Regions from separate parts of the Streptomyces sp. NPDC031064 genome, predicted to be linked through region 1. Evidence: riboswitches for the same ligand, from Rfam matches in the RefSeq annotation. Region 1 holds a riboswitch; the other holds the start of a gene.
What was found. A riboswitch is a leader RNA that binds a small molecule or an ion and turns the genes downstream of it on or off. The one in region 1 is predicted to bind S-adenosylmethionine.
Positions count from the first base shown of each region.

Region 1 (15,082 bases):
GCCGCCGACCTGGCCGTGCGCCTCCGCAGCGCGATCATCCCGCCGATCCGGGTGGACGGGCGCGCGGTGCGGGTGGGGGCCAGTTTCGGGATCGGCTGGGCGGAGTGCGGAATGTCCGTCGAAGAGGTCCTGAACTCCGCTGACCAGCGCATGTACATCGAGAAGCGCTCCCGCTCGAAGGTTCACCGCCGGGCGGGGTAGACCGTTCGGGGTAGGCTCGCCCGGGTCGGTGACCGCTGGCGAGCAGGGATGAGGAGTGACCAGGGATGGCTGCCGGTAACAACGGCAACGGCGCGGGCACGCCCGAGGACGACGATCCGTTCGGCTACCTGTACGCGGACGGGCAGGCGTCGGGCGCGCAGGCGCCGCGGCAGGGCGGCGGCTACGGCTACCCGGGTCCGGCCGCTCAGCCGGGGGTGCCGAGGACGTCGTACAACCAGGTCAGAGCGGTCGGCGAGCGGCAGTACGGCGGTGCCCAGGTGCCGCCGCAGCAGCAGTACCAGCAGCAGTACGCCCAGCCGAGCCCCCAGTACGCGGCCCCGGAGACCTACCCGGGCGCGGACCGGACCCGTCCGGTGCCCCAGGCCCAGCCCCCGCGCGGCGGTCGCGGCGGCGGCCCCAACACCAAGGGCCTGCTGGTCGGCGCGCTCGCGGTCGTCGCGGTCGTGGTGACCGGAATCACGGTCGCCGTCCTGACCAACAACGGCTCCGACGACAAGGGCACCGACGCGGGCGGCAGCCAGTCCGCGCCGCCCACCTCGGTCCAGGAGTTCCCCACCGCCAAGCCCTCCGAGCCCACGGGCGAGCCCGTCGAGCTCCCCAAGCAGGACGCGGCAACGCTCCAGCTCGGCTCGCCCGCGATGCTCGCCAAGGACGTGAAGGGCGCCGAGGGCGCCGACGGTGCCTACGTCACCGGTTTCAACGCCGTGGGCGCCTCCGTCACCTGGAAGGCGGACGTCCCGGAAGAGGGCGACTACAAGCTGTACGTGCGGTACGCCATCCCGGCGAAGGACGCCAACGCGACCCTGACCGTCAACGGCAAGCCGAACTCCAATCCGCTCGGCCTGAAGAACTTCATCGGTTCCGCGGACCCGAACCTGGAGAAGAACTGGCAGACCACCTGGGCGCCGGTCACCCTCAAGAAGGGTGAGAACGAGCTGAAGATCTCCTGCGAGCAGGGCAACCAGTGCGACGCCCTGCTCGACTGGCTGGAGGTCCGGCGGGGCTGACGCTCCGCCCGGTGCTCGGGCCGGTCACCGTCAGGGGCGGGTCGCCGTCAGGGGCCCGTCACCGTCAGGAAGTGCGCCACCGTCGCGGTCATCGCCTCGCGGGCCGGGGTGAGGTACTTGCGGGGGTCGACCACCGAGGGGTGGGCGGTCAGGTGGTCACGTACCGCGGCGGTGAAGGCGGTGTTCAGGGCCGTACCGATGTTGATCTTGGTCATGCCGGCCGCGATCGCCGCGCGCAGTTCGGCGTCCGGGACGCCCGAGGAGCCGTGCAGGACCAGGGGGACCGGGACGGCCGTCTTCAGGGCGGCGATCAGGGTGTGGTCCAGGGCCGCCGTGCGCCGCGTCATCGCGTGCGTGGAGCCGACCGCGACGGCCAGCGCGTCGACGCCGGTGTCGGCGACGTACGCGGCGGCCTCCGACGGGTCCGTGCGGACGCCCGGGGCGTGGGCGTCCAGCGGAGGCTCGCCGTCCTTGCCGCCGACCCTGCCCAGCTCGGCCTCGACCCAGATGCCCCGCTCGTGACCCCACCGCACCGCCTCGGCGGTGGCCTTGACGTTGTCGCCGTAGGAGAGCTTCGACGCGTCGAACATCACGGAGCTGAAGCCCTCGGTGTGCGCCGCCCGCAGCAGTTCCGGGGTGACCACGTGGTCCAGGTGCAGGCCGAGCGGCGCGGTGGACGCGCGGGCGACGGCGGCCGCGGCGGCGGCGATCGCGGACAGGTCGCCGCCGTGGAACTTCACCGCGTTCTCGGAGATCTGGAGGATCGCGGGCCGCCCCACCCGTTCGGCCCCCGCCGCGATGGCCTCCGCGTGCTCCAGCGTGATGACGTTGAACGCGGCGACGGCGCCTGCCGCCGACCGGGCCCGGGCGATCAGTTCGGCGGTGGGGACGAGGGGCATGTGCGGTACCTCCGTTATGCGGCCGTGGCGTGCTCCGTCACCGTGACGCGGGAGAGCAGTTCCCGGTACGTCGTCATGTCGAACTCGCCCGCCGCCGGTGCCAGGACCGTCGCCGCCGACAGCGCCACCGCCCGCGCCAGCCGTTCCGGCCACGCCACGCCCTCGACCAGCCCGGCCAGCAGGCCCGCCACCGCCGAGTCGCCCGCGCCGGTCGGGTTGCCCTGCACGGCCGCCGGAGGGGTCGCCTGCCAGGTGCCGTCCGGGGTGACCGCGAGGAGCCCCTCCGGCCCGAGCGAGGCCACCACGGCGTGGGCGCCCCGGCGGCGGGCGTCGCGCGCGGCGCGCAACGGCTCACGTGACCCGGTGAGCCTGGCCAGCTCCTCCGCGTTGGGCTTGACCAGGTCGGGGCGGGCGGCGATGCCCCGGCGCAGCGGCTCGCCGCTGGTGTCCAGCAGGACCGGCACGGACGCGGCCCGGGCGCGGCGCACCAGCTCGGCGTACGCGCCGACGTGGATGCCGGGCGGCAGGCTGCCGCACAGGGCGACGGCGTCGGCGTCCCGCACCAGCTCCTCGTACGCGGCGAGGAAGGCCGACCACTCGGCGGGGTCGAGGGTCGGGCCCGGCTCGTTGAGCTGTGTGGTGTCACCGGTCGACGCGTCCACGACGGCCACGGTGCGGCGCGTGGTGCCGGCGACCGGGACGAGCGCGTCGCGCACGGGCAGCGGGGCGAGCATGCCGCGCAGCACGTCGCCGGTGGGGCCGCCCGCGAAGCCGGTGACCACGGTGTCGTGGCCGAGGGCGGCGAGGACGCGGGCGACGTTGACGCCCTTGCCGCCGGGGCGTTCGGCGACGTCGGTGACGCGGTGCGAGGCGTGGGGGGTGAGGGCATCGACCTTGTAGGTGATGTCGAGCGCGGTGTTGAGCGTGACCGTCAGGATCACCCGTAACACCCCCGAGTAGTACGTGCCCGCTTCAGCTTTCGGGGCCTGATCATGCCAAACCGAAGGCGGTTGGCCCAGACCCCTGGCCCAACCGCCTTGCAGTAATTCGATCAAAAATCAGCCCAGTTGGGGCTCAACCACCCATTCGCCCTTACGCATGACACCCACCAGGGTGAATGTGTCGTCAAGGACGACCAGATCGGCGTCCTTGCCGGGCTCCAGCGAGCCGACCTTGTCGTACACACCGAGCAACTTCGCCGGGTTGGCGGAAACCGCGCGCACGATCGACTCGACCGGCAGCCGGTCGATGGTCGCGGCCCGCCTGAACGCGGTGTCGAGCGTGAGCGTGGACCCCGCGATCGAGCCGCCCTCCACCAGCCGGGCGACCCCCTCGCGGACCTCCACCTCCAGGGGGCCCAGGTGGTAGGTGCCGTCGCCGAAGCCGGCCGCGTCCATGGCGTCCGTGATGAACGCGACGCGCTCCGGGCCCGCGTGATGGAACGCCAGCTCCAGGGCGGCCGGATGCAGGTGGGTGCCGTCGTTGATCAGCTCGACGGTGACCCGCTCGTCCTCCAGCAGCGCGGCGATCGGCCCGGGCGCGCGGTGGCCGAGGGCGGGCATCGCGTTGTAGAGGTGCGTGGCGACGGTGGCGCCCGCCTCGATCGCCTCGATCGTCTGCTCGTACGTGGCGTCCGTGTGCCCGACCGCGGCGATGACCCCGTGCTCGGCCAGCAGGCGTACGGAGTCGATGCCGCCGGGCAGTTCGGTGGCCAGGGTGACCATCTTGGCGTGGCCGCGCGCCGCGTCGATCAGCTTGCGCACCTCGGCCGGGTCCGGGTCGCGCAGCAGCGCCTCGCTGTGCGCGCCCTTGCGGCACGGCGAGATGAACGGCCCCTCGAAGTGGATGCCCGCGATGTCGCCCTGCTCGGCCAGCTCGGACAGCTCCCCGGCGCGGTGGGCGAGGAAGTCCATCTCGCCGGTCACGGTCGACGCGACGGTCGTGGTCGTGCCGTGCAGGCGGTGGGTGTGGACGCCGTGGAGGACCTCGTCCACGGTGCCGGACGTGAAGGAGGCGCCACCGCCGCCGTGGTTGTGCATGTCGACGAACCCGGGCACGACCCAGTGGCCGGTGAGGTCGAGCGCGGGGGGTTCGGCGCCCGCCGGGGTCACCTCCGCGATACGGCCGCCTTCGACGATCACCCGCCCGTTGTCCACGATCCCGGTCGGCAGCACCACGCGGGCGCCGGCGAGAACCTTGCGATCGGCCATCAGATCGGCCATCAGGCGGATACCTCCGAACTGGCGAGTAGGTCCCAGGCGAGGAGGCCCGCGCCCAGGCATCCGGCGGTGTCCCCGAGGGCCGCCGGCACGATGGCGGGCAGTTTCTGGAACGTCACGCGCTCCTCGACGGCCGCCCGAAGGGGTGTGAACAACGTTTCCCCGGCCTCCGCGAGACCGCCACCGATGATGAGCGTGCGCGGGTCCAGCAGGGTGAGCGCCGTGACCAGGCCGTCGGCGAGCGCGTCGACCGCGTCCCGCCACACCCGTACGGCCCGTTCGTCGCCCGACTCGACGGCCTTGGCGCAGTCCGCCGCGTCCGCCTCCGGGTCACCGCTCGCCGCCGCCCAGGCCCGGGAGACGGCCGAGGCCGAGGCGAGGGTCTCCAGGCAGCCGCGCTGCCCGCAGCCGCACGCGGGGCCGCCGGGGCGCACCACGATGTGCCCGATCTCGCCCGCGTACCCGTGCGCGCCCGCCTCGATGGCGCCGCCGATGCCGATGGCGCCCGCGATGCCGGTGCCCAGCGGCACGAACAGGAAGCGGTCGGCGCCCCGGCCGGCGCCCACCCGGCCCTCGGCCAGCCCGCCGGTGCGGACGTCGTGCCCGAGGGCGACCGGCAGGCCGCCGAGCCGCTCGGCGAGCAGGGCGCGCAGCGGTACGTCGCGCCAGCCGAGGTTCGCCGCGTACACCGCGAGGCCCCGGTCGGGGTCGACGATGCCGGGCACGGCGACCCCGGCGGCGACGGCACCGGTGCCGTACCGCTCGCGGCCGTGCGCGTACAGCTCGGCGGCGAAGCCGAGGATGGACTCCACGACCGCGTCGGGGCCGCGGTCCCGGCCGGTCGCGCGGCGCGCCTCGTACAGCAGGGCCCCGTCGGTTCCGACCAGGGCGGCCTTCATCCCGGTGCCGCCCACATCGAGGGCGATGACGTGTCTCACGGGGAACAGTGTCGCTCGTGAACCCGTGAAAGGTCTAGTCCACTTCCCGGGATTGTTGCTGCTGCATACAAATGGGCTACGAGGGCCACCGGTACGGGGTCACGCGGCTGGCCGCGCGGCTGGGCCACGAGGGCGACGGGAGCCACGGGGGCTACCGGGTCACGAGGAGAGGATGACGCTCCGGGTGAGGTTGCGCGGCCGGTCCGGGTCGTACCCCTTCGCCTCCGCGAGCGCCACCGCCAGCCGCTGCGCGCGGATCAGGTCCGCCATCGGGTCGTCGCCCCCGCGCGCGTGGAGCGTGCCGCCCACCCGCTCCACGTCCGCCGCCAGCCCCTCCGGCGCAGCGCCGAACACCCATGCCACCCGCCCCGGGCCGGTGATCGCGATCGGGCCGTGCCGGTACTCCATCGCCGGGTACGCCTCCGTCCACGCCCCCGCCGCCTCGCGCATCTTCAGCCCCGCCTCCAGCGCCAGGCCGTACGTCCAGCCCCGGCCCAGGAACGTCCACTGCTCGGCGCCCAGCACCGCCTCCGGCAGCGGGTCCGCCACCGCCGCCTCCGCGTCCGCCGCCGCCTCGGCGACCGGCTTCACGCCCGGTACGCCGGACACGTCACCCAGCGCGGCCCGCAGGAACGCCAGCGCCGTCGTCGCGAACCGGGTCTGCACGACCGACTCCTCGTCCGCCCAGTCCAGCACCGCGACGGCGTCCGCCGCGTCCATGACCGGCGTCTTCGGGTCGGCCGTCAGCGCCAGCGTGGGCGCCTTCCCGCGCACCCCGCCCAGGAGGTCCAACACCTCCGTCGTCGTACCCGACCGGGTGATCGCCACGACCCGGTCGTACGCGCGCGAGGAGGGGAACTCCGACGACGGGTACGCGTCCGTCTCGCCCTGCCCCGCCGCCTCCCGCAGCGCCGCGTACGCGATGGCCATGAACCACGACGTCCCGCAGCCGGTCACGGCGACCCGCTCGCCGGGCCGCGGCAGCCCCTCCCCGAACGACGCGGCCGCCTCGGCGGCCCGGCGCCAGCAGGTGGGCTGGGTGGCGATCTCTGCTGCGGTACGTGACATGGGCGCTGTGCTCCTACTGCTGCGGAGAGAGGTTGTGTTGGCCAAGCGATACCCAGGTGGTGTAGACCTCACCCACGCTGTGGGAAAATCACGGCTCAAGCAGGAATCAAAGGTGGGGAAGAGTTGTGCAGCGCCGCTATCCGGGCCGCCGTACGGGACTGATCGCGGCCGTGGCCGCACTGAGCATGGTGGCAACGTTGTCAGGCTGCGGGGCCGGTGACGACGGCGATGTGACCCTCAAGCTGGTGGCCGCCGACTACGGCAGCACCGACGGCAACACCTCCCAGAAGTACTGGGACGGCGTCGCCCGCTCCTTCGAGAAGACGCACCCCGGCATCAAGATCGACGTCGACGTCATGTCCTGGAAGGACGTCGACCGCGAGGTCGCCGAGATGGTCAAGAACGGCCAGGCCCCCGACCTCGCGCAGATCGGCGCGTACGCGGACTACGCCGACGCCGGCCAGCTCTACCGGGTCGACGAACTCATCCCCATCCCCACCCAGGCCAACTTCCTGCCCCTGCTCAGCCGGGCCGGCCGGGTCGAACGCGCCCAGTACGGCATGCCGTTCGCGGCCAGCACCCGGCTCCTTTTCTACAACAAGGGCCTGTTCGACAAGGCCGGCGCCAAGCCGCCGAAGAACTGGGACGACATCCGCGCCGCCGCCGAGAAGCTCAAGGGCGAGGGCGTGAAGTACCCCTTCGCGCTGCCGCTGGGCTCCGAGGAGTCCCAGGCCGAGACCATGATGTGGATGCTGGCCGGTGGCGGCGGGTACCGCGACACCAGTGACATCTCCTACGACATCAACTCCAACGCCAACATCGCCACCTTCACCTGGCTGAAGAACAACCTCGTCGGGCGCGGGCTGACCGGCCCGGTCGCCCCCGGCGACCTCGACCGGCAGGAGGCCTTCGACGCCTTCATCCGCGGTGACGTCGGCATGCTCAACGGCCACCCCACGCTGATGGAGGCCGCCGAGAAGGCGGGCATCCAGGTCGGCATGGTGCCCCTGCCCAGCCCCGACGGCGAATCGCGGCCGGCGATGGGCGTGGCCGACTGGATGATGGCGTTCAAGCAGAACGACCACCGCAAGCAGATCGGCGAGTTCCTGACGTACGTGTACGAGGACAAGAACGTGCTGGCCTTCTCCGACCAGTACGACATCCTCCCCGTCACGACCACCGCCAGCACCGCGATGCGCGCCGACACGAAGCACAAGGACCTGTGGCCGTTCCTGGAGGAGCTGCCCACCTCCGAGCTGTACCCGGTGGGCCAGACGTCCTGGGCCAAGGTGAGCGAGAGCGTCAAGAAGAACATCGGCAAGGCCGTCGCGCCGGACGGCGACCCGGACGCGGTGCTGTCGGGGATAGCGCGGGACGCCGAGGACGCGGAAGCGGCCGAGTAACTATGTTGCTCATATGACCGCCGAGCCACTCACCGACCGGGACCGGGCCGTCCTCGCCATGGAAGGGCGCTCCTGGCCCGGCCCCGGCGCCAAGGAACGCGCGATACGCGAGCAGCTCGGTCTGTCGCCCACCCGGTACTACCAACTGCTCAACGCGCTCCTCGACGACCCGAGGGCGCTGGAGCACGACCCGGTCACCGTCAACCGGCTGCGGCGCGTACGGGCGTCGCGGGAGGCGCGGCGCTGAGGTGTGCGCGGGCGGGGCCCTGGATAGGTTCCGTTGCATGGGCACCCCACCGGATTCCATGCCGCACTCCTTGCCGCGCCCGGCCACGGCCGCCGGCCGCGAGGGCCTCGCCGCCTTCCTGGACCGTCCCGGGCAGGCGGTCGTCGCCCTCGACTTCGACGGCACCCTCGCCGACATCGTGGACGACCCCGAGCAGGCCCGGGCCCACCCCGGTGCCGTCGCCGCCATCGCCGCGCTCGCCCCGCGCGTCGCGTCCGTCGCGGTCATCACCGGCCGCCCGGCGGGCGTGGCGGTACGGTACGGCGGCTTCGCCGGGGTGCCGGGTTTGGAGCACCTGGTGGTCCTCGGCCACTACGGCGCCGAGCGCTGGGACGCCGTCACCGGCACGGTCCGCGCCGCCCCCGAGCACCCGGGCGTGGCGGCCGTCCGCGCCGAGCTGCCCGGGTTCCTGGACCAGGTGGGCGCGTGGCGCGGCACGTGGATCGAGGAGAAGGGCCGCGCGGTGGCCGTCCACACCCGCCGCGCGGAGGACCCGCAGGCGGCCTTCGAGGCCCTGCGCGCCCCGCTGTCCGACCTGGCGGCCCGGCACGGCCTGGTCCTCGAACCCGGCCGCCTCGTCCTGGAGCTGCGCCCCCCGGGCGTCGACAAGGGCGTCGCGCTGACCGAGTACGTACGGGAGGTCGGTGCGGAGGTCGTGGTCTACGCGGGCGACGACCTGGGCGACCTGCCGGCGTTCGCGGCGGTCGAGAAGCTCCGGTCGGACGGGTTGCCGGGCCTGCTGGTGTGCAGCGGCAGCGACGAGGTCACCGAGGTCGCCACCCGCGCCGACCTCCAGGTCCCGGGCCCGGCGGGCGTGGTGGCCCTGCTGTCCTCCTTGGCGGCTGCCGCCGCCTGACCCTGTGCGTGGTGGGGCGTGGCCCCCTGCGGGCCCGGCCTTCGTGGGCCGGTGGCCGTCTCCCGCTCGAAAACCCGTGGGTGGGGGGCGTGGCCCCTCCGGGCTCACCTCCTCGAGGCCGGCGGCCTTGGGTGCCTTTTGAGGGAGCCGTTGCTTCGCCGCCAACCTCTGCGGGGGCGACCCTGCACGGCCCCACCCCGGCCGTCGTTCGTCTGACGGTCGGGGTCCTTCGCGGCGCGAAGCTGCCGCGTCACGGGGGTGTGGGGGCGTCAGCCCCCACGTGCTACCTCCCCGTCAGGGACGGAGCGCGGTGAGCTGGTCCAGGAACCAGCGGGCCGGGGGCAGGGACGTCGCCGCCGCGGCCAGGCGCTTGGTGCGGTCCGCGCGGTCGGTGGGGGACATGGAGAGGGCCTCGTGGAGGGCGTCGGCCGTGCCGACCACGTCGTAGGGGTTCACCGTGATCGCGTCCTCGCGGAGCTCCTCGTAGGCGCCCGCCTCGCGGGACAGGACGAGGGCGCAGCCGTGGTCGGAGACGACGGGGACCTCCTTGGCGACGAGGTTCATGCCGTCGCGGATGGGGTTGACCAGCGCGACGTCCGCCAGGCGGTACGCCGCGAGGGAGCGGGCGAAGTCGTCCTCGACGTGGAGGATGACGGGCGTCCAGCCGTCGACGCCGTACTCCGCGTTGATCTCGTCCGCGAGCTCGGACACCTGGGCGGTGTACTCGCGGTAGACCGCCAGGTCCTGGCGGGAGGGGTAGGCGAAGGCGAGGTGGACCACCCGTTCGCGCCACTCCGGGCGCTCGGCGAGCAGGTGCCGGTAGGCGAGGAGGCCGCGCACGATGTTCTTGGAGAGCTCCGTGCGGTCGACGCGGACGATCGTCTTGCGGCCGGGGCCGATCTGGTCGCGGAGGGCCGCCATCCGGTCGTCGACGTCGGGGCGACGTGAGCGGTCGCGGAGGAAGTCGCCGTCCGCGCCGAGGCCGTGCACGCCCAGTTCGGTGCGGCGGGGGCGGCCGTGGGCCCAGTGCTCGACGCTGGGCGGCATGTCCTTGGGCCAGAAGGTCTGTACGTCCATGTCCTTCAGGGACCGGCCGCAGCACGCCTGGAAGGCCTGGAGCCAGCGCCAGGTCAGGAAGCCGAGGCGGTCCGCGCCGAGCATGCCGAGCAGGAGTTCCTCGGCGATGTCGTCGGGGAGCATCGAGAAGTACTCCGGCGGCGCCCACGGGGTGTGCGAGAAGTGGCCGATCCGCAGGTCGGGGCGGAGCTCGCGGAGCATGCCGGGGACGAGGGCCAGGTGGTAGTCCTGGACGAGGACGGCGGCACCGTCGGCCGCCTCCTGCGCGAGGGCCTCGGCGAACGCCCGGTTGTAGAGGCGGTAGGCGACCCACTGCCGGCGGAACTCGGCGTCGAAGATGGGTTCCAGGGGCGTCTGGTACAGCATGTGGTGCACGAACCACAGCACCGAGTTCGCGATGCCGTTGTACGCGTCCGCGTGCACGCGTGCGTCGATGTCGAGCATCTTCACGCCCGGCTCGGCCGCGACGCCCCGCCGCACCGCCTGCCGGTCGCCGTCGCTCAGGGCCGCGCACACCCACAGCGCGCCCGCGTCCGGCCCGATCGCGGACAGTCCCGACACCAGCCCGCCCCCGCCGCGCCGGGTGTCGAACGTGCCGTCCTCGCGGGGGACGTAGCTGACCGGACCGCGGTTGGAGGCGACGAGAATCTGGGCTGCCATGGAGACGAACCTAGCCCGTAGCGGAAACGCTCAAACGTACGGCACTCACGCCACCCGGCGGCGCCGTGCGTACTCGGCCACCTCGATCATCGGCGGCCGCTCCTCGGTGTCGACCTCGTGCGTGCGCGGCACGAAGCCGTCGTCGCCCCGGTCGAACTGGGTGAGCCGGGGCCGCACCAGGTGCCCGCGCGACAGCCGGAGCTGGGCCGTGCGGTAGATCGCCGCCGCCATCCGGCCCAGCGCCCGCTCGTCCTGGTGCCGGTGCTTGCGCACGCCCACGTCCACCTGGGCGAGGGCGTCGAGGCCCACGGTGTGCAGGGCGTCGACGAGGAGGCCCAGCTCGACCCCGTACCCGACGGGGAAGGGGAGCCGTTCCAGGAGCGAGCGGCGGGCCGCGTACTCGCCGCCGAGCGGCTGGACGAACCCGGCGAGCTGGGGCCAGTGCAGGTTCAGCAGCGGCCGGGCGACCAGCTCGGTCACCCGCCCGCCGTGGCCGGCGACGCCCGCGAGGGGCCGGTCGTACATGGCCTTGACGAAGTGGACGGACGGGTCGGTGAGGAGCGGGCCGACGATGCCGGTGACGAAATCGGCCGAGAAGTCACGCAGGTCGGCGTCGACGAAGCAGACGATGTCGCCGCTGGTGGCGAGGAGGGAGCGCCACAGCACCTCGCCCTTGCCGGGGAGGGCGGGTATGCGGGGGAGTATCGCGTCCCGGTGCACCACGCGCGCGCCCGCGGCGGCGGCGACCTCGGCGGTGCGGTCCGTGGAGCCCGAGTCGATCACCACGAGTTCGTCGACGAGGGGGGCGGAGGGGGACATCAGGTCGCGGCGGATGATCGTGACGATGTCGCCGACCGTCGCCTCCTCGTTCAGCGCCGGCAGGACGACACTGACGGTCGTACGGTGCTTGGCCGCGAGCAGCCGGTCGAGCGGTCGGTCGGCCACGGACCAGGACCGCCGCTCCAGCCAGCGCTCCACCTCTTCCAGCACGTGATCTCCATCTCGCGTTTCGGACGACCATCTCAAGCGTCCGGGGGTTCGGTTACAGTCTTGAACAACGCGGATGACCGTCGCATGTCGGGTCCCCGTGCAGACAATCGAATACCGCTCATCCAGAGGGGCAGAGGGATACGGCCCGTTGAAGCCCCGGCAACCCTCCAGTCGGCACTCGCAAGATCTTGCGCGAGGCCCCGGCTAGGGAAGGTGCCAAATCCGTCTCATGGCGAAGTGCGCCATGAGGAAGATGAGGAGAAAGGGCCTCGCCTCCATGGCTGTACAGACTGTCGCCACCGCCAAGAACGTCGACCTCGGGCCTGCTTCCGCCCTCTCCTGTCGCGAATGCGGCGAGCGCTTCGAGCTCGGTCCCATTTTCGCCTGTGAGCTGTGTTTCGGGCCCCTGGAGATCGCGTACGACCTGCCGGTCGGCGACCCCGAGGGGCTGCGCAAGCGCATCGAGGCCGGGCCCGCGAACATCTGGCGGTACGCGCCGCTGCTCCCCGTCCCGGCGGACGTGACGGAGAAGCCGAACCTGAACCCGGGCTGGACCAAGCTCGTCCAGGCCGACAACCTGGGCCGTGAGCTGGGCGTCGAGCCGGGCCGGCTGTTCATCAAGGACGACTCCGGCAACCCGACGCACTCCTTCAAGGACCGGGTCGTCGCCCAGGCCCTGGAGGCCGCCCGCGCCTTCGGCTTCACCACCCTGTCCTGCTCCTCCACGGGCAACCTGGCGGGTGCCGTCGGCGCCGCCGCCGCGCGGGCCGGTTTCCGGTCGTGCGTGTTCATCCCGCACGACCTGGAGCAGGGCAAGGTCGTCATGGCGGCGGTCTACGGCGGTGACCTGGTCGGCATCGAGGGCACCTACGACGACGTGAACCGCTTCTGCTCCGAGCTGATCGGCGACCCGCTGGGCGAGGGCTGGGGCTTCGTCAACGTCAACCTGCGGCCGTACTACGCCGAGGGCTCGAAGACGCTGGCGTACGAGATCTGCGAGCAGCTCGGGTGGCGGCTGCCCGACCAGCTCGTCATCCCGATCGCGTCCGGCTCGCAGCTCACGAAGATCGACAAGGGCCTCCAGGAGCTGATCAAGCTCGGCCTGGTCGAGGACAAGCCGTACAAGATCTTCGGCGCCCAGGCGGAGGGCTGCTCCCCGGTGTCGGCGGCCTTCAAGGCCGGTCACGACGTCGTACGGCCCCAGAAGCCGAACACCATCGCCAAGTCGCTCGCCATCGGCAACCCGGCCGACGGTCCGTACGTGCTGGACATCGCGCGCCGGACGGGCGGCGCGGTGGAGGACGTCAACGACGAGCAGGTCGTCGACGCGATCAAGCTGCTGGCCCGGACCGAGGGCATCTTCGCCGAGACGGCGGGCGGGGTGACCGTGGGCGTGACGAAGAAGCTGATCGAGGCGGGCGTGCTGGACCCGTCGCTGACCACGGTCGTGCTCAACACGGGCGACGGCCTGAAGACCCTCGACGCGGTGGCCCCGACGACGGGCCCGACCGCCACGATCCGCCCGAGCCTGGACGCGTTCCGCGACGCCGGCCTGGCCTGACCTGACCCGAAAGGCACTACGAACATGAGCGTCAACGTCCGCATCCCCACCATCCTCCGTACGTACACGGGCGGCCAGGCCGAGGTCACGGCGGAGGGCGCGACCCTCTCCGAGGTCATCGAGTCGCTGGAGAAGAACCACCCGGGCATCGCCGCCCGCGTCCTGGACGACCAGGGCAAGCTCCGCCGGTTCGTGAACGTGTACGTCAACGACGACGACGTGCGCTTCGAGGACGGCCTGGAGACCGCCACCCCGGATGGCGCCGGCGTGTCCATCATCCCGGCCGTCGCAGGCGGCTGCTGACGTACGCAGCGTTACCTCCATTGCCCCCTCCGCGAGCTAAGCGGAGGGGGCAATTCTGCATGGTTGAGCGCGGTAGAGTTGGGGAAGTCCCCGCCGCTGCCAGTGCCGCCCGCATATGAGAATGCGGTGAGGCGGCGACAAGATGCAGTCAATGTGAGCTTGAGAGTTGCGCCATTTGCGCACTTTGCCGGGCCCGACTTGCCCGGGATTCTGGCCAATTCGGCCATCTTTTCCGTTCACCCGTGCTCGGAATTCTCGTCCGATTGACCTGTTGCAGACGGCAGTTGGGCAGATACATTCAGCGGCGGTCGACGCGTTCCGGCGCACGCCCGCACCTGTCAGCGGGTGAGGTCTGACCCGGGTCCGCGAAGTGCGGTCCTGTGCAAGGGCCAGTAATAGGGGAGTTAGGCATGGCTCAGGGCACCGTCAAGTGGTTCAACGCGGAGAAGGGGTACGGCTTCATCGCGGTCGACGGTGGTGCGGATGTTTTCGTCCACTACAGCGCGATCCAGATGGACGGCTACCGCACCCTTGAAGAAGGTCAGCGAGTCGAGTTCGAGATCTCGCAGGGCCAGAAGGGTCCGCAGGCGGACATGGTCAAGCTCGCCGCCGGCTGAGAGCCGCGTCGCGATCGACCGACCATCGACTGTCGACATCGCAAGTGCCGAGGGGCCCGCGTTCCAGGGGACGCGGGCCCCTCGCGCGTGTCCGGACCCGTGGCGGGCCCCTGTCTCGTATGCGAGAGGCGCTTGCACTCGTAGGGGTCGAGTGCTAATCATTGGCGTTAGCACTCTGAAGGTGAGAGTGACAACGAAGGACCGGGTCGGTGAGGTCCGCAGGCCGGTGGGGCAAGGAACCACAGGGGCATGCAGGCCGTCCGTCGCGGGCGCCAGCGCGGTCCGGAGCATCCACCCCAGTCCGGGAGGACCACTTCACATGGCCAAGATCATCGCGTTCGACGAGGAGGCACGGCGCGGCCTCGAGCGCGGCATGAACCAGCTCGCCGACGCCGTCAAGGTGACCCTGGGCCCCAAGGGTCGCAACGTCGTCCTCGAGAAGAAGTGGGGCGCCCCCACGATCACCAACGATGGTGTCTCCATCGCCAAGGAGATCGAGCTCGAGGACCCGTACGAGAAGATCGGCGCCGAGCTGGTCAAGGAAGTCGCCAAGAAGACGGACGACGTCGCCGGTGACGGTACGACCACCGCGACCGTCCTCGCCCAGGCGCTCGTCCGCGAGGGTCTGCGCAACGTCGCCGCCGGTGCCAACCCGATGGCCCTGAAGCGCGGCATCGAGACCGCCGTCGAGGCCGTCTCCGGCGCGCTGCTGGAGCAGGCGAAGGATGTCGAGACCAAGGAGCAGATCGCTTCCACGGCCTCCATCTCCGCCGCCGACACCCAGATCGGTGAGCTCATCGCCGAGGCCATGGACAAGGTCGGCAAGGAAGGCGTCATCACCGTCGAGGAGTCCCAGACCTTCGGTCTGGAGCTGGAGCTCACCGAGGGTATGCGCTTCGACAAGGGCTACATCTCGGCGTACTTCGCCACCGACATGGAGCGTATGGAGGCGTCGCTCGACGACCCGTACATCCTG
Region 1 covers NZ_JBVIGF010000005.1:485,484-500,565, reverse strand. The annotation lists gene cdgB (diguanylate cyclase CdgB) at 1-201, shown strand, start outside; gene ACZ46W_RS21130 (CBM35 domain-containing protein) at 267-1,229, shown strand; gene ACZ46W_RS21125 (class II fructose-bisphosphate aldolase) at 1,277-2,128, opposite strand; gene ACZ46W_RS21120 (1-phosphofructokinase family hexose kinase) at 2,143-3,069, opposite strand; gene nagA (N-acetylglucosamine-6-phosphate deacetylase) at 3,187-4,350, opposite strand; gene ACZ46W_RS21110 (ROK family protein) at 4,350-5,285, opposite strand; gene ACZ46W_RS21105 (SIS domain-containing protein) at 5,445-6,353, opposite strand; gene ACZ46W_RS21100 (extracellular solute-binding protein) at 6,479-7,756, shown strand; gene ACZ46W_RS21095 (DUF3263 domain-containing protein) at 7,770-8,003, shown strand; gene otsB (trehalose-phosphatase) at 8,041-8,898, shown strand; gene ACZ46W_RS21085 (alpha,alpha-trehalose-phosphate synthase (UDP-forming)) at 9,193-10,635, opposite strand; gene ACZ46W_RS21080 (glucosyl-3-phosphoglycerate synthase) at 10,681-11,625, opposite strand; SAM riboswitch class I at 11,741-11,885, shown strand; gene thrC (threonine synthase) at 11,870-13,186, shown strand; gene ACZ46W_RS21070 (ubiquitin-like small modifier protein 1) at 13,211-13,489, shown strand; gene ACZ46W_RS21065 (cold-shock protein) at 13,900-14,106, shown strand; gene groL (chaperonin GroEL) at 14,426-15,082, shown strand, end outside.

Region 2 (15,082 bases), on a different contig from region 1:
TCGACCTTGGCCTTGACCTCGCTCTTGCTCGGCTTGGGATCTGCCTGAGCGGCCTGGGAGGACAGGGCGACGGCAGCGGCGGCGGTCGCGGTGAGCACGGTCACGCGGGCGCGGCTCGGCTGCTTGGGACGACGGTGGGACGCCACGGAGGCGAGCTCCTTCTTCCTCATGCTGCCGCCTGCCGGGCATGGGGTCGGGGCCCCGGCTCCGCACATCGTGTCCGGCTCCCCCGCGAAACAGGCCGAACTGCACGGATTTAGGCGGTTCCTCCGCTGTCACTCCCGATGAGTGATCACCTGCGCGGAGGTTCGAGGCCAGACCCTAGTGACCATCTTGTGATCAGTTCAAATCCTCATGCGAAAAATCTCGCTCAGGGGCCACATTCTTTACACACAGCCCACGGTGCGTCATGGGCACTTGACGGTACGTTTCCCGAAATCGGGCATTGCGCCTATGAGTTATAAGCGTCACGAGACACGCGAAAGGCGCTTCAGCAGCAAGGCGGACGCGACGGGCCTCGCGCCCGACTTCGCGACGCCGTCGGCGACTTCCCGGTCGGTGGAGACCACCACGACCGGCCGGCCCGGCGGCTCGGCCCGGACGAGCTGGCGGATCAGCTCGTCCGCCGTCACACCCGGCTTGGAGAACAGCACCCGCACCCCGCGCGGCGGCGCGAGCAGCACCGGAGCGGCCAGCTCGGCGCCGTCGAAGACACAGGTGACCTCGGCGCCCGTGCGGGCGGCCAGCGCCGAGAGCCCGCCGAGCAGCCGCAGCCGCTGCTTCTCCAGCGGCATGGTCGGATAGCCGGTCTTGGTGACGTTGTAGCCGTCCACCACCAGGTGGGCCTGCGGCAGCGCCAGCAGTTGGTCCAGCAGCGCCGGGTCGGTCTCCGACAGGGCGCGGGCCGCGATGTCCTTGGGCGACATCCGGCCCGGCTCCACCGCGTCGACGGTGTCCGCCGGGTGGACCGAGACGGGCGGCAGGGCCAGCTCGCGGCGCAGCCCCTGGGCCGACTCCAGAACGGTGTCCAGCAGCAGCCGCAGCCGCATGTCCTCCACCGAACGGCCCTCGCGGGCGGCCCGCCGGCTGGCCTCCAGCGCGGCCTCCGCCTCGCCGAGGCGCGCCTTGAGGCGGCGCGTCTCGCTCTCCGCGGCGGAGACCTGGGCGGCCGCCTCGGCGCGTACCCCGTCGATGTCGGCCAGACTGCGGCGCAGGGCGGCCTCGCCGCGCTTGACGTCGCTCTGGGCGCTGCGCAGCTTGCGCTGAAGCGATTCGGCTTCCTTGCGCGCCGCGTCCAGCTCCGTGCGCAGCCGCTCCGTCTCCGCCTTCGTCTGGGCGCGGGCCTCGGCCAGCTCGGCGCGGAGCCGCTCCAGCTCCCGCCGGCCGGCCTCGTCGGCGCGCTCGGCGTCGGCCCGCTGGGCCTCCTCGCCGGCGGCGGCGACCAGCTTGACCCAGCCGGCGGGGCGCAGCACATAGGCGGCCGCGGCCACGTCCACCGGGTCGGCGGCGGCCGGGGGCGAGCCGGCCTCGACGGCGCCGGCCAGCTCCGGCTGCCCCTCCTTGAGCCGCTCGCCGATCCGCTGCCGGAACAGCGGGTCGGCCTCCAGCGCGGCCGCCATCGCGTTGCCCGCGAACTTGGCCCGGCGGGACGGGGTGAACCGGGCGTACTGACGCAACTGCGCGGGCAGTTCCGTGACCGTCAGCCCGCCGAAGGCGTCCGAGACGAGCGCGACGACGCGGCGCCGCACTCCCTCGGGCAGCGGGCGGTCGAGCGCCTCGGCGGCGCCACCGGCCGCACCGGCCGGCTCAGCGCCGCTGGCGGGCTGCTCCACGATTCGTCACCCCACTACCCGTCCGTCTCGGCCCCGGGCCGCTCCCGCTCCTCAGGAAGCCGCGCCCGGCCTGTCCACCAGCTCGATCTGGTCCACCGCGTTGCACCAACGGCAGCGGACCGACTCGATGGTCTCACTGACCACCTCGCGCTCCTCCACCGTGGGCTCGCCCGCGAGGTCCAGATGGACGTACTCCACGACCTTCGACGACCGCGTGACGTCGAAGCGCGTCAGATTGCCGCAGAGCGTGCAGCGCCAGCGGGTCGTCGCGGTCGGCAGGGGAACCGTCGTCATCGTTCCGTCCTCTTCCATGGTGCCGGGTGCGTCAGCCGCGGTGCGCCGTCGAACTGCGGGTGTACTGCCCGTAACCCTACGGCCTCGCGGGTACCCCTGTGGCGCGGCGAGGCACCCTGTCCCGCTCCCTCCGTTTACGTCATGATCTGTCCATGATCGCTTGGCGCGGACCGACCGTGACGTACGCCGTGATCGGCGCCTGCTTCCTGATCTTCCTGGTGAGCCCGGTGTCCGGGCTGAACCCCTCGTACGGCACCGGCGACGCGCTCCTGGCCGCCCAGAGCACGTACTTCCACCGCTGGGGCATCGTCCCCACCGAGCTGCTGAGCGGCGCCCCGCGCGCGCTGCTCACCCCGCTGACCGCCCTGTTCGTCAGCGGCAGTTGGCTGCACCTGCTCGGCAACATGCTCTTCCTGTACGTGTTCGGCGCGATGGCCGAGGAGCGGATGGGCCACCTGGAGTTCGGCCTCTTCTACGTGGGCTCGGGCTGCCTCGCCCTCTTCGCGTACGCGGTGGCGCACGCGCAATCGGACCAGACCCTGGTGGGCGCGTCGGGGGCGATCTCGGGGGTGCTCGGCGCGTTCCTCTACCTCTTCCCGAGGGCCCGGGTGACCAGCCTCTTCCCGTTCCTCTTCTTCCTGCCGCTGCGCTTCCCGGCGTGGATCGTGCTGCTCTTCTGGTTCGTCCTGCAATGGCTCGCCGCCCGCGACGCCGGCACCGGCCCGGGCGTGGCGTACCTGGCGCACGTGGTGGGGTTCTGCCTGGGCTTCCTGTACGCGTGGGGGCGGTTCCGGGGTGGGGCTAGAGTGAAGGCCCACCCAGCGGCCACCGAGGGAGAAGGACAGCCGTGATCACCGCGATCGTGCTCATCAAGACCAGCGTGGACCGCATCCCGGAGATCGCCGAGTCGATCGCCGCGCTGGAGAACGTCAGCGAGGTCTTCTCGGTCACGGGTACGTACGACCTGATCGCCATGGTCCGCGTGGCCAAGCACGACGACCTGGCCGACGTCATCCCCGGCCGGATCAGCAAGATCCCGGGCGTCGAGGCCACCGACACGCACGTGGCGTTCCGCACGTACTCCCAGCATGACCTGGAGGCCGCGTTCGCGATCGGCCTCGACGCGTAACGCCCCCCGGCCAGGGCACCCCCGCTGCCCGGCGCGCGTCACCCGGACGGATGACGTCCCGGGTCCGTCGGGGGCGCCCGGGCGCGGACGGCTGCCGCTGGGGCCGCTCCGGTGATCGCGCCCCGCTTCGGGGACGAGCCCCGTCAGGAACCCGTGCGGTTTATGAAGGAGCCTTCATCCGGCGCTCATTCACGCGTGGCCGGGCCGCGCCCAGGATGGGGGCATGGCCTTCACCCATCGCATGGTGACGCTCGCCGCGGTCGTCGCCATCCCGCTCGGCATCGCCGCGACCAGCTACACGCTGACCGACACGCCCGAGGCGCCGAAGGTGCCGCCCGAGGTGGAGCTGGGCACCTCGCCCCGGCCCACCGGGGCTCCGGAGCCGAGCCGGACGCCGGGGCCCGGCAGGACGGCGAGTGCGACGCCCACCGGCGTTCCCGTACCGAGCACGACGCGGCCCCCCGCGCCGAAGGAGACCCCGCCCGCCCGGACCCTGCCGACCGACACCGTGGTGCCGGGGCCGCCGGCCACCGCGGGGGACGACGACGATGACGACCTGGGTGACGACATCGGTGACGAGAACTGACCGCCGCGTCTCCGCCCGGGTGCGGATCCTGCTCTGGCTGCTGCTGGTGATGGGCGTGGCGCTGGTCGCCGTCGCCATGACGACCCGGTCCATCCTGCTGCGCGACGTCGACCACCGGATCAGCCAGCTCCTCACCCAGGAGACCCGCGAGTTCGCCAACTTCGTCGACCAGGGCGTGGACCCCGACACCGGCGCCGAGTTCACCGAGCCGCGCCGCCTGCTGGAGGTGTTCCTCCAGCGCCAGTACTCCGACCCCGACGAGGAGCTGCTCGGCCTGACCCGGGGGGCGGGGGGCGTCCCGGCCGTGCTGCGCCAGCCCCGGGACACCAGCGGCGACGCCCTGCACCACGACCGGGACGCGCTCGCCCGGATCTTCGACTCCCCCGACCGCTCCGGCACCCTGCGCCGCCCGCAGGGCGAGGTGCGGTGGGCCAAGGTGCCCATCCAGCCGGCGGGGCACGCCGCACCCGGCGCGTTCGTCGTCGCTTTCCACGCCGACAACGAGCAGGCCATCGCCGCCGAGGCGTTCCGCACCCAGCTCGCCATCTCGGGTGTGGCGCTGCTGATGACGACCGGCATCGGCTGGGCCGTCGCGGGCCGCATCCTCGCCCCCGTGCGCCTGGTCCGCCGGGCCGCCGCGCAGCTCACCGAGCAGGACCTGACCCGCCGCATCCCCGTGCAGGGCCGCGACGACATCGCGCTGCTCGCCGAGACGTTCAACGCCATGCTGGACCGGCTGGAGGCGGCGTTCGCGGCGCAGCGCCAGTTCGTCGACGACGCCGGACACGAGCTGCGCACGCCCATCACGATCGTGCGCGGGCACCTGGAGCTGATGGGCGACGACCCGGCCGAGCAGGCGGAGACGATCCGGCTGGTCACCGACGAGCTGGACCGGATGAGCCGGATCGTGGAGGACCTGCTTCTCCTCGCCAAGGCCGAGCGCCCCGACTTCGTCACGCCGGAGCCGGTGCAGCTCGGCGAGCTGACCGCCGACGTGTTCGTGAAGGCGCGGGCGCTGGGCGAGCGCGAGTGGGTGCTGGAAGGGGTCGCCGACCGGGAGGCCGAGCTGGACCCGCAGCGCATCACCCAGGCGATGGTGCAGCTCGCGCAGAACGCCGTCCAGCACACCGTGCCGGGGCAGCGGATAGGGATCGGCTCGCGCGAGGCCGAGGGCCGCATCGAGCTGTACGTCGCCGACACCGGGCCCGGTGTGCGGGCCGAGGACGCCGCCGTGATCTTCGAGCGGTTCCGGCGGGGCACGGCCCGGCGCGGCACCCGCGCGGGCGGCGGCGCGGGGCTTGGGCTGTCCATCGTGAAGGCCATCGCCGAGGGCCACCGGGGCCGGGTGGAGCTGCGCCGTACCGAGGGCGGCGGGGCCACCTTCGTACTCGTACTGGAGGAGGACGAGTGAACCGCATTCTGATCGCCGAGGACGAGGAGCGGATCGCCTCCTTCGTCGAGAAGGGGCTGCGCGCCAACGCGTTCACCACCACCGTCGCCGCCGACGGCGACACCGCTCTCGACTACGCCGTCACCGGCGGGTTCGACCTGATGGTGCTGGACATCGGGCTGCCCGGCCGGGACGGCTTCACCGTGCTGCGGGAGCTGCGCGAGGCCCGCGTCACGCTGCCGGTCATCGTGCTGACCGCACGGGATTCGGTACGGGACACGGTGGCCGGCCTGGAGGGCGGGGCGGACGACTGGATGACCAAGCCGTTCCGGTTCGAGGAGCTGCTGGCACGGGTACGGCTCCGGCTGCGCACCGCCGCCCGGGCGCCGGAGGTGACGGTGCTGCGCAGCGGCGACCTCGGCCTGGACCTGCGCACCCGCCGGGCCCGCGCCGGTGACCGCACCGTGGACCTGACGGCCCGTGAGTTCGTGCTGCTGGAACTGTTCCTGCGCCATCCCGGCCAGGTGCTGTCACGGGAGCAGATCCTGTCCCACGTCTGGGGGTACGACTTCGACCCCGGCTCGAACATCGTGGACGTGTACGTCCGGAACCTGCGCAAGAAGCTGGGCGCGCAACGGCTGGAGACGGTGCGCGGCATGGGGTACCGCCTGCCGTAGCGGGCTGCCGAAGATGAACTTTCCTTAACAAAGGGCTCATTGAGGACTCACGGCGCGTATCCAGACTGATCACCGTGACCCACTCCCTCAGCCGGGCGGCCTGGCTGGGCGGCGCGCTCGGTGTGTGCGCGCTGCTGGCCCTGCCGAACCGGTTCCCCGGACTCGGCGGCGACGCGCGCCTGACGCTGGCCGTCTTCGTGCTCGCCACCGTCGCCTGGATCGCCACCGCCGTCGACAACACGTACATCGCGCTGGGCGCGGGCCTGGCGCTCACCGCGACGGGGGTGATCAGCAGCGAGACCCTCTTCGCCACGCTGGGCGACGAGACGATCTGGCTGCTGATCTGCGCGTTCGTGCTGGCGGCTGCGGTCACCCGGACGGGGCTCGCCGGGCGGGCGGCCGCGTTCCTGGTGAGCGGCGCCCGCACGGTGCGCCAGCTCGTCCACCTGACGACCGCCGCGCTGGTCGTGACGTCGTTCGCCGTCCCGGCGACCTCGGGGCGGGCCGCGCTGGCCCTGCCCGTGTTCCTGGCACTGGCCGAGGTCCTGGCGGAGCGCAAGCGGCTGGTGGTGATGCTGGCGCTGCTGTTCCCGACGGTGGTGCTGCTGTCGGCGGTCGCCACGCTGATCGGCGCCGGGGCGCATCTGATCACCGTCAATGTGCTGTGGGAGCAGACCGGGCAGCGGCTGGGGTTCGTCCAGTGGCTGCTGCTGGGGCTGCCGCTGGCGATCGTGTCGTCCCACCTGGCGGCCGAGGCGGTGCTGCTGACGACCACTTCGCGGGCCGACCGGACCGAACCGGTGCGCATCACCCCGTCCGACATCGAGGCGCACTCCCCCACGCCCGTCACGGGCCCGCTGTCCACCGCCGAGGCGCGCTGCGCGCTGCTGCTCGCCACGGTGGTGCTGCTGTGGTGCAGCGAACCGCTGCACCGGGTGTCCCCGGCGGTGGTCGCGCTGATCGGCGCGGTGGTGGCGGCGTCACCGGCGCTGGGGACGGTACGGCTCAAGGACGGGCTGACGACCGTGCCCTGGCCGCTGCTGCTGTTCATGGCGGCGACGATGGCGATGGGCGTGGCGCTCGCCGATTCGGGCGCGGCGAAGTGGCTGGTGTCCGGGATGCCGGTGCACGCGCCGCCGTGGCTGTTCCTCACCGTCGTGGTGGTCGTCAGCACGGCGGCGCACCTGGTGCTCCAGTCCCGCTCGGCCCGCTCCTCCGTGCTCGTCCCGCTGGTGGTCGTGGCGGCGACCGCGGCGGGGGTCAACCCGGTGGCCGCCGCGCTCGCCTCGACGGCGGCGGCCGGGTTCTGCCACACGCTGCCCGCCTCCGCGAAGCCGGTGGCGCTGTTCTCCGACCTCCCCGACGGCGTGCCCACCTACACCCCGCGTGACCTGCTGCGGCTGTCGGCGGTGCTCGCCCCGCTCACGGCGGGCCTGGTCCTGCTGTTCGCCCTGACCGTCTGGCCGCTGCTCGGCGTGCCCGTCCTCCTGGAGACCCAGCCGTGAACGTTCCGTACCGCATCGCCGTGGCGCCCAGCGGCTTCAAGGAGTCCCTGTCGGCCCGGCAGGCCGCCGAGGCCATCGCCGAGGGGGTGGCACGGGTCCTGCCGGACGCCGAGCTGGACCTGATCCCGCTGGTCGACGGCGGGGAGGGCACGGCGGAGGCGCTGGCCGCCGCGACCGGCGGGCGGCTCGTCCCGTACCCCGCCACCGGCCCGCTGGGCGACCCGGTCGACAGCCACTTCGCGCTCCTCGGGGACGGCTCGGCGGTGGTGGAGATGGCCGCCGTCGCGGGGCTGGCCCTGGTGCCGCCGGGCCGCCGCGACCCGGGCGCCACCACGACGTACGGGGTCGGCGAGCTGATCCGGGCCGCCCTGGACGCGGGCGCCCGGCGGATCCTGGTCGGCTGCGGCGACTCGGGCACGTCGGACGGGGGCGCGGGCGCGCTCCAGGCGCTGGGCGTGCGGCTGCTGGACGCGGGCGGTGACGAACTGCCGTACGGCGGGGCGTCGTTGTCCCGGCTCGCGGGCATCGACGCGGGCGGGCTCGATCCGAGGCTGGCGGGCGCCGAGCTGCTGGTGGCGTGCAACCCGTACAACGTGCTGTGCGGCGAGCGGGGCGTGGCCCGGGTCTTCGGCCCCCAGAAGGGCGCGACCCCGGCGCAGTGCGAGGAGCTGTCGGCGGCGCTGGAGCACTGGTCGGCCCTGCTGACGGCGGCCTTCGCCCCGGAGGTGGACCTGCGCCGCGCGCCCGGCACGGGCGCGTCGGGCGGGCTGGGCGCCGGGCTCGCGGCGGTGGGCGCCCACCTGCTCCCGCGCTTCGAGGTGCTCCTCGACGGGCTGGACCTGGGCGCCCGGCTGGGCCACGCCGACCTGGTGATCACCGGCGAGGGCACCCTGGACGCCCAGACCGTGCGCGGCAAGGTACCCGGCGAGGTGGCGCGCCGGGCGCGGGAGGCGGGCGTCCCGGTGCTCGCGCTCGCCGGCACGCTGGGCGAGGGCGCCCGGGAGGCGGGGCTGGACGCCTACGAGTCGATCGCGCCCGGCCCCCTACCGCTGCCCAACGCCCTGGACCGCGCGGCCGAACTGCTCGCGGACGCCGCCGAGCGGGCGCTGCGCACGGTCCTCGTGGGCACCCGGATGGTCAGCCGCGGTCGGGCACACAGCGCCCGTCCTCCGTACGGTAGTTCCACTTCGCCCCGTCCCGTACGAGCTCCTTCACGGCCCGAACGAACCGGTCGACGTGCTCGTCCGGCGTCCCCGCCCCGAAGCTGACGCGGATGGCGTTGAGCGACTTCTCGCCCGGCGCCGCCTCGGGCGCGCCGCACTCGCCGACCTCCTGGGGGTCGCTGCCGAGCAGGGTGCGCACCAGCGGATGGGCGCAGAACAGCCCGTCGCGGACGCCGATCCCGTACTCGGCGGAGAGCGCCGCCGCGAAGTGGGAGCTGTTCCAGCCCTCGACGACGAACGAGATGACGCCGACCCGCGGGGCCTCGTCGCCGAACAGCGACAGCACCTTCACCTCGGGCACCTCGGCGAGCCCCTCGCGGACCTTGCCGATCAGGTACTGCTCGCGGGCGACGAGGTTGTCGAACCCGGCCTCGGTGAGCGCCTTGCAGGCGGAGGCGATGGCGTACACGCCGATGACGTTGGGCGACCCGGCCTCGTGGCGGGCGGCGGTGGTGTGCCATTCGACGTCCACCCCACCATCGGCGCGCCGGGCGACCTTCCGGGACGCGCCGCCGCCGGCCAGGTACGGCTCGGCCTCCCGCAGCCAGTCGGCGCGCCCGGCGAGGACGCCGGAGCCGAACGGGGCGTACAGCTTGTGCCCGGAGAACGCGACCCAGTCCACGTCCAGGTCGCGCACCGAGACCGGGTGGTGGGGCGCGAGCTGCGCGGCGTCCAGGACGATGCGGGCGCCGTGGGCGTGGGCGGCGGCGGCCAGTTCGCGCACGGGCCACAGCTCGCCGGTCACGTTGGACGCGCCGGTGACGCAGACCAGGGCGGGCCCGTAGGGGTCGCGGTCGGCGAGCGCCCGCTCCAGCGTCTCGACGGCCTGGCCCGGGGTGCGGGGCGCGTTGAGGTAGGTGACCCGCGCGTCCCTCCAGGGCAGCAGCGAGGCGTGGTGCTCGGTCTCGAACACGAAGACCTGGCAGTCGGCGGGCAGCGCGGCGGCCAGCAGGTTGAGCGAGTCGGTCGTCGAGCGGGTGAAGACGACCTGGTCGCCCTCGCGGCAGTCCAGGAACTCCGCGACGGCGACGCGGCTGTTCTCGAACAGGTCGGTCGACAACTGCGACAGGTACCCGGCGCCCCGGTGCACGCTGCCGTAGTAGGGCGCGTAGGCGGCCACGTCGTCCCACACCCGCTGGAGGGCGGGCGCGCTGGCGGCGTAGTCGAGGGCGGCGTACGTGACCTCACCACCGGTGACGAGCGGCACGGTGACATCCCGGCCCAGCACGGGCAGCGGGGAACAGACGGACTGGTCGGCGGCGACGGTGGTGACAGACATGGTGAACTCCCGTACGAGGCAGGCGAATCCGTGCGTCAACGCGTCGGAAAGGCAGCACGACGCGGCGCAGCGGGAAAGGTGAAAAGGGGGTACCGAAGAGGGGCGATACGCCCTATCGCATTCGCTTGCTCACGAGACTGCTCCCTTGAGGACCAGGACCCCAGGGTGTGCAGGGGTCCGCGCTTGCCGCAGACCTCGCTGCCTGCGGCCTGGTCTTCACCCGGGGCACCCCGCCACGGACGGAGGGTTGCCGGACAGCGGGCCGGGGCCGTAGTCGCTGTCACTCATGACCTTGAAAGGCATCTTGCCATACGTCTCGACATGCGCAAGGCGCAGTCCGGCATCCGGACTGCGCCCCGCGTCACACTCAGCGGTGGCTCGCCGCCACCCACCGTTCCAGCGCCGCCCGCGCCGCGCCGGAGTCGATCGACTCGGCCGCCTTGGCGATGCCCGCCCGGATCTGCTCGGCCAGCGGCGCGTCCGACGGCTCCAGGGCGACCAGGGCCGCCGCCGCGTTCAGCAGCACCGCGTCCCGTACGGGCCCGGTCTCGCCGGCCAGCAGCCGGCGCGCCACGTCCGCGTTGTACGAGGCGTCCGCGCCGCGCAGCGCCTCCACCGGCACCAGGTCGATGCCCACGTCCCTGGGGTCGAACGTCTCCTCGCGCACCGCGCCGTCCCGGACGACCCACACCTTCGAGGTGGCCGTGGTGGTCAGCTCGTCCAGCCCGTCGTCGCCCCGGAACACCAGCGCGGAGGAGCCGCGCTCGGCGAGGACGCCGGCCATGATGGGGGCCATCCGGGCGTCGGCGACGCCGGTCGCCTGGGCCTTCACCCGCGCCGGGTTGGTGAGCGGCCCGAGGAAGTTGAACGTGGTGCGGATGCCCAGCTCCTTGCGGGCCGCCGCCACGTGACGCAGCGCCGGGTGGAACTTCACCGCGAAGCAGAAGGTGATGCCGGCCTCCTCGGCGACCTCCGCCACCCGCCGGGGCGACAGGTCCAGGTTGACGCCGAGCTTCTCCAGCACGTCGGAGGAGCCGGAGGCGGAGGACGCGGCACGGTTGCCGTGCTTGACGACCTTGGCGCCGGTTCCGGCGACGACGATCGCCGACATGGTGGAGATGTTGACGGTCTTGGCGCCGTCGCCGCCCGTGCCGACGAGGTCGACGGACGGGCCGGGCACGTCGATGACGTTGGCGTGCTCGTACATGGTGCGTACGAGGCCCGTGATCTCCTCGACCGTCTCGCCCTTGGCGCGCAGCGCGACCGCGAAGCCGGCGATCTGGGCGTCGGTGGCCTCGCCGCGCATGATGCGGTCCATCGCCCACGCCGTGTCGTCGGCGCTCTGGTCGCGCCCTTCCAGCAGGCCGTTCAGCACCTCGGGCCAGGAACGACCCGCCGTGCTCGTACCTCCAGCGGGGTTCACAGCGCTCATGGTCGCTCCTGGTGTCCGTGCGTACAGAGATGAGCACAGCCTATCGAGCCGCCGGGCACGGCAAAGAGCCCCGTCCAGCGGCTGGACGGGGCTCGATGCGGTGTGGCGACTCTCAGGTCAGGTGATCAGTGGTGGCCGTGGCCGCTGCTGATCTCCTTGTACTCCTCGACGGTGGCCTTGGGGATCTGGTTCCCCTCGCCGAAGTAGCCCTTGCTGAGCTTGGCGCGGAGCCGCTGCGTGCGCGACGGCTTGCGCTCCACGCCGTTCTCGTCGACCGTCGGGCCGATCTCGGCGGGCGTGTACTGCTCGTGCGCGGTGAGCGAGTGGAGCTGGGCCTGGCTGAGCGGCTCGTGGATCTCGACGAACTCTCCGTGCGGCAGGCGCTTGATGATGCCGGACTCACGCCCGTGCAGCACCTTGTCGCGGTCGCGCCGCTGGAGACCCAGGCAGATCCGCTTGGTGATGATGAACGCGATGACCGGGCCGAGGAAGAAGAAGATCCGGACGAACCAGGTGATCGAGTTGATCGACATGTGGAAGTGGGTGGCGAAGATGTCGTTGCCACCACCGATCAGCATGATCATGTAGCCGGTGACCCAGGCGACACCGAGCGCGGTCCGGGTCGGCGCGTTGCGCGGCCGGTCCAGCAGGTGGTGTTCGCGCTTGTCGCCGGTGATCCACGACTCGATGAACGGGTAGACCGCGATCGCCACGAGCATCACGCCGAAGAGGACCAGCGGGATGAACACGCCCAGGACCAGGGTGTGGCCCCAGAGGTTGATCTCCCAGCCCGGCATGACACGGATCAGACCCTCGGCGAAGCCCATGTACCAGTCGGGCTGGGCGCCGGTGGACACCTGGTCCGGGCGGTAGGGGCCCATGGCCCAGATCGGGTTGATCGTGAACAGCGCGGCGATCATCGCGATGACACCGAAGACCAGGAAGAAGAAGCCTCCGGCCTTGGCCATGTACACCGGCAGCAGCGGCATGCCGACGACGTTCTTGTTCGTCCGGCCGGGGCCGGGGAACTGCGTGTGCTTGTGGTAGAAGACCAGGATCAGGTGCGCCACCACGAGGCCGAGCATGATGCCCGGCAGCAGCAGGATGTGGATCGAGTAGAACCGGGCCACCATGTCGTGGCCGGGGAACTCGCCGCCGAACAGGAACATCGAGATGTACGTGCCGACGATCGGCATGGACAGGATCGCGCCCTGGGTGAAGCGGACACCGGTGCCGGAGAGCAGGTCGTCCGGGAGCGAGTAACCGGTGAAGCCGGTGAACATGCCCAGGACGAACAGCAGGAAGCCGAACAGCCAGTTGATCTCACGCGGCTTGCGGAACGCGCCGGTGAAGAAGACGCGCATCATGTGCACGAACATGCCCGCGAGGAAGATCAGCGCGGCCCAGTGGTGGATCTGCCGGATGAGCAGACCACCGCGGACGTCGAAGCTGATGTCCAGGGTCGAGGCGTACGCCTCGGTCATGCGGATGCCCTGCATCGGCACGTACGAGCCGTGGTACTCGATCTCGTTCATGCTCGGGTGGAAGAACAGCGTCAGATACACACCCGTGAGGATGATGATCAGGAAGCTGTAGAGGCAGATCTCACCCAGCATGAAGGACCAGTGGTCCGGGAAGATCTTGCGCATGTTGGCCTTGGCGAGGCCGTAGATCCCCAGCCGGCCGTCGGCCCAGTCGGCGACCCGCTCGCCGGCGGGCGCCTTGCGCTTGGCGTCGCTTGCGGTCGTGGTGCTCATCCGCGCTCCCAGAATGCAGGGCCGACGGGCTCGGAGAAGTCACCGAGCGCTTCGAGGAAGCCCTCGTCGTTCACGCCGATCCGGAGCTGCGGGAGCGGGTGACCGGCCGGGCCGAAGATGACGCGGGCGCCGTCGGAGAGGTCGAAGGTGGACTGGTGGCACGGGCAGAGGACGTGGTGCGTCTGCTGCTCGTACAGGGAGATCGGGCAGCCCACGTGGGTGCAGATCTTGGAGAAGGCGACGATGCCCTCGTGCGACCACTCCAGCTCGCGCCGGTCCTTGATGTCCTCCGGCTGGATCCGGACGATCATCAAGGCATCCTTGGCGATCTTGGTGTTGAACTCGTGGTCGCTCTCCTCCAGGCCCTCGGGCTTGGCGAAGGTCAGCGAGCCGACCTGGACGTCCTCGGGACGCAGCGGCTCGTTGGTGTTCATGTTGATGAGCTGCTTGCCCTTGGCCCACGACGTGTGGAACAGCTTCTTCTCGGGCAGCGGGCCCAGCTCGCGCAGCAGCACCAGGCCGGAGAGCGGCACCATGGCCAGCGCGCCGAGCATGGTGTTGCGGATCAGCGGGCGGCGGCCGATCGCGGACTCCCGCGCACCGTCCGCGAAGTCCGCCATGACCTTGGCCTTGACCTCGGGCGTCGCCTCGATGGCGTGCCGGTCGTCGGCCATCTCCTCGTCGGACATCAGGGTGCGGGCCCAGTGGACCGCGCCCGCGCCGATGCAGAAGAGGGCGAGGCCCAGGGTCAGACCCAGCGACAGGTTGGTCGCGCTGACGTGACCCAGCGGCCAGACATAGACGATCTTGTCGACCGGGAAGATCACGAAGGAGGCGATGAAGCCGATCGTGGCCAGCATCGACAGGGTGAACAGCAGGGCGACCGTGCGCTCGGAGCGCTTGGCGGCCCGCTCGTCGATGTCCTGGATGCGCGGCTTGTGGGGCGGCAGCCCCGGGTCGGCGAACGGGTTCTCCGCGACCGCCGTGCCGTGCGTGGTGTCCTGCGCGTTCGGCAGGCTCTCTGCTTCTGAAATCTCTTGGCTACTCATGACTTCTTGGCCTTAGCGGTGTGGGCCGCGACCCAGACGGCGACAGCGATCAGGGAACCCAGACCGAAGATCCATCCGAACAGGCCCTCGCTGACCGGGCCCAGCCCGCCCAGTGCGAAGCCGCCGGGGGTCGGCGTCTCGTCACCGTTCACGCTGTTGATGTACGCGATGATGTCCTTCTTCTCCTTCTCCGGCATCGTGGTGTCGGGGAAGGACGGCATGTTCTGCGGGCCGGTCTGCATGGCCTCGTAGATGTGCTTGTTGCTCACACCGTCGAGGCTGGGGGCGAACTTGCCGTGCGTCAGGGCACCGCCCTCGCCGGTGAAGTTGTGGCACTGGGCGCAGTTGGTGCGGAACAGGTCGCCACCCCGGGCGATGTCCGCGCCTTCCGGGCTGTACTGCTTCTCGGTCGGCGTGATCGGACCGGCGCCGAGGGACGCGACGTACGCGGCGAGCTGGTCGATCTCGGCCTGCGAGTAGATGTTCTTCTTCTTCGGCACCTGGGCGCCGGGCTGCTGCGCCGGCATGCGGCCGGTGCCGACCTGGAAGTCCACGGCTGCGGAGCCGACGCCGACCAGGCTCGGGCCGTCAGTGGTTCCCTGACCGCCGGTTCCGTGGCAGCTGGCGCAGCCGACGGTGTAGAGCTTCTTGCCCTCCTCGATGGCGAGGGACTGGGCGGTTTCGTCTGCCTGCGCCTTGCCCGCGGGCGCGAACGCGGCGTACAGCCCCCCAGTGGCCGCCAGCGCGAGGAGTAGGACGACGACCGCCGCCAGCGGATGGCGTCGTCGTGCGGAGAGCTTTTTCACGGATTACCCCGGTGTCAGGATCTTCTGCGTCGATGCTTGCTGGATGTGTCGGGTGTACCTGGTCCGGTACGGGCCCGATTACTTGATCATGTAGATCGTGGCGAAGAGGCCGATCCAGACGAC
Region 2 covers NZ_JBVIGF010000003.1:473,178-488,259, reverse strand. The annotation lists gene ACZ46W_RS13275 (C40 family peptidase) at 1-146, opposite strand, end outside; gene ACZ46W_RS13270 (NYN domain-containing protein) at 468-1,832, opposite strand; gene ACZ46W_RS13265 (hypothetical protein) at 1,884-2,126, opposite strand; gene ACZ46W_RS13260 (rhomboid family intramembrane serine protease) at 2,279-2,977, shown strand; gene ACZ46W_RS13255 (Lrp/AsnC family transcriptional regulator) at 2,974-3,255, shown strand; gene ACZ46W_RS13250 (small hydrophilic protein) at 3,479-3,841, shown strand; gene ACZ46W_RS13245 (sensor histidine kinase) at 3,804-5,252, shown strand; gene ACZ46W_RS13240 (response regulator transcription factor) at 5,249-5,908, shown strand; gene ACZ46W_RS13235 (SLC13 family permease) at 5,983-7,413, shown strand; partial or broken gene ACZ46W_RS13230 (glycerate kinase family protein) at 7,368-8,590, shown strand; gene ACZ46W_RS13225 (aminotransferase class V-fold PLP-dependent enzyme) at 8,551-9,915, opposite strand; SAM riboswitch class IV at 10,090-10,207, opposite strand; gene trpD (anthranilate phosphoribosyltransferase) at 10,283-11,347, opposite strand; gene qcrB (cytochrome bc1 complex cytochrome b subunit) at 11,473-13,104, opposite strand; gene qcrA (cytochrome bc1 complex Rieske iron-sulfur subunit) at 13,101-14,153, opposite strand; gene qcrC (cytochrome bc1 complex diheme cytochrome c subunit) at 14,150-14,959, opposite strand; gene ctaE (aa3-type cytochrome oxidase subunit III) at 15,038-15,082, opposite strand, start outside.
Region 2: linked by a shared signal. The riboswitch ahead of ACZ46W_RS13225 (aminotransferase class V-fold PLP-dependent enzyme) and the one ahead of thrC (threonine synthase) in region 1 are both predicted to bind S-adenosylmethionine.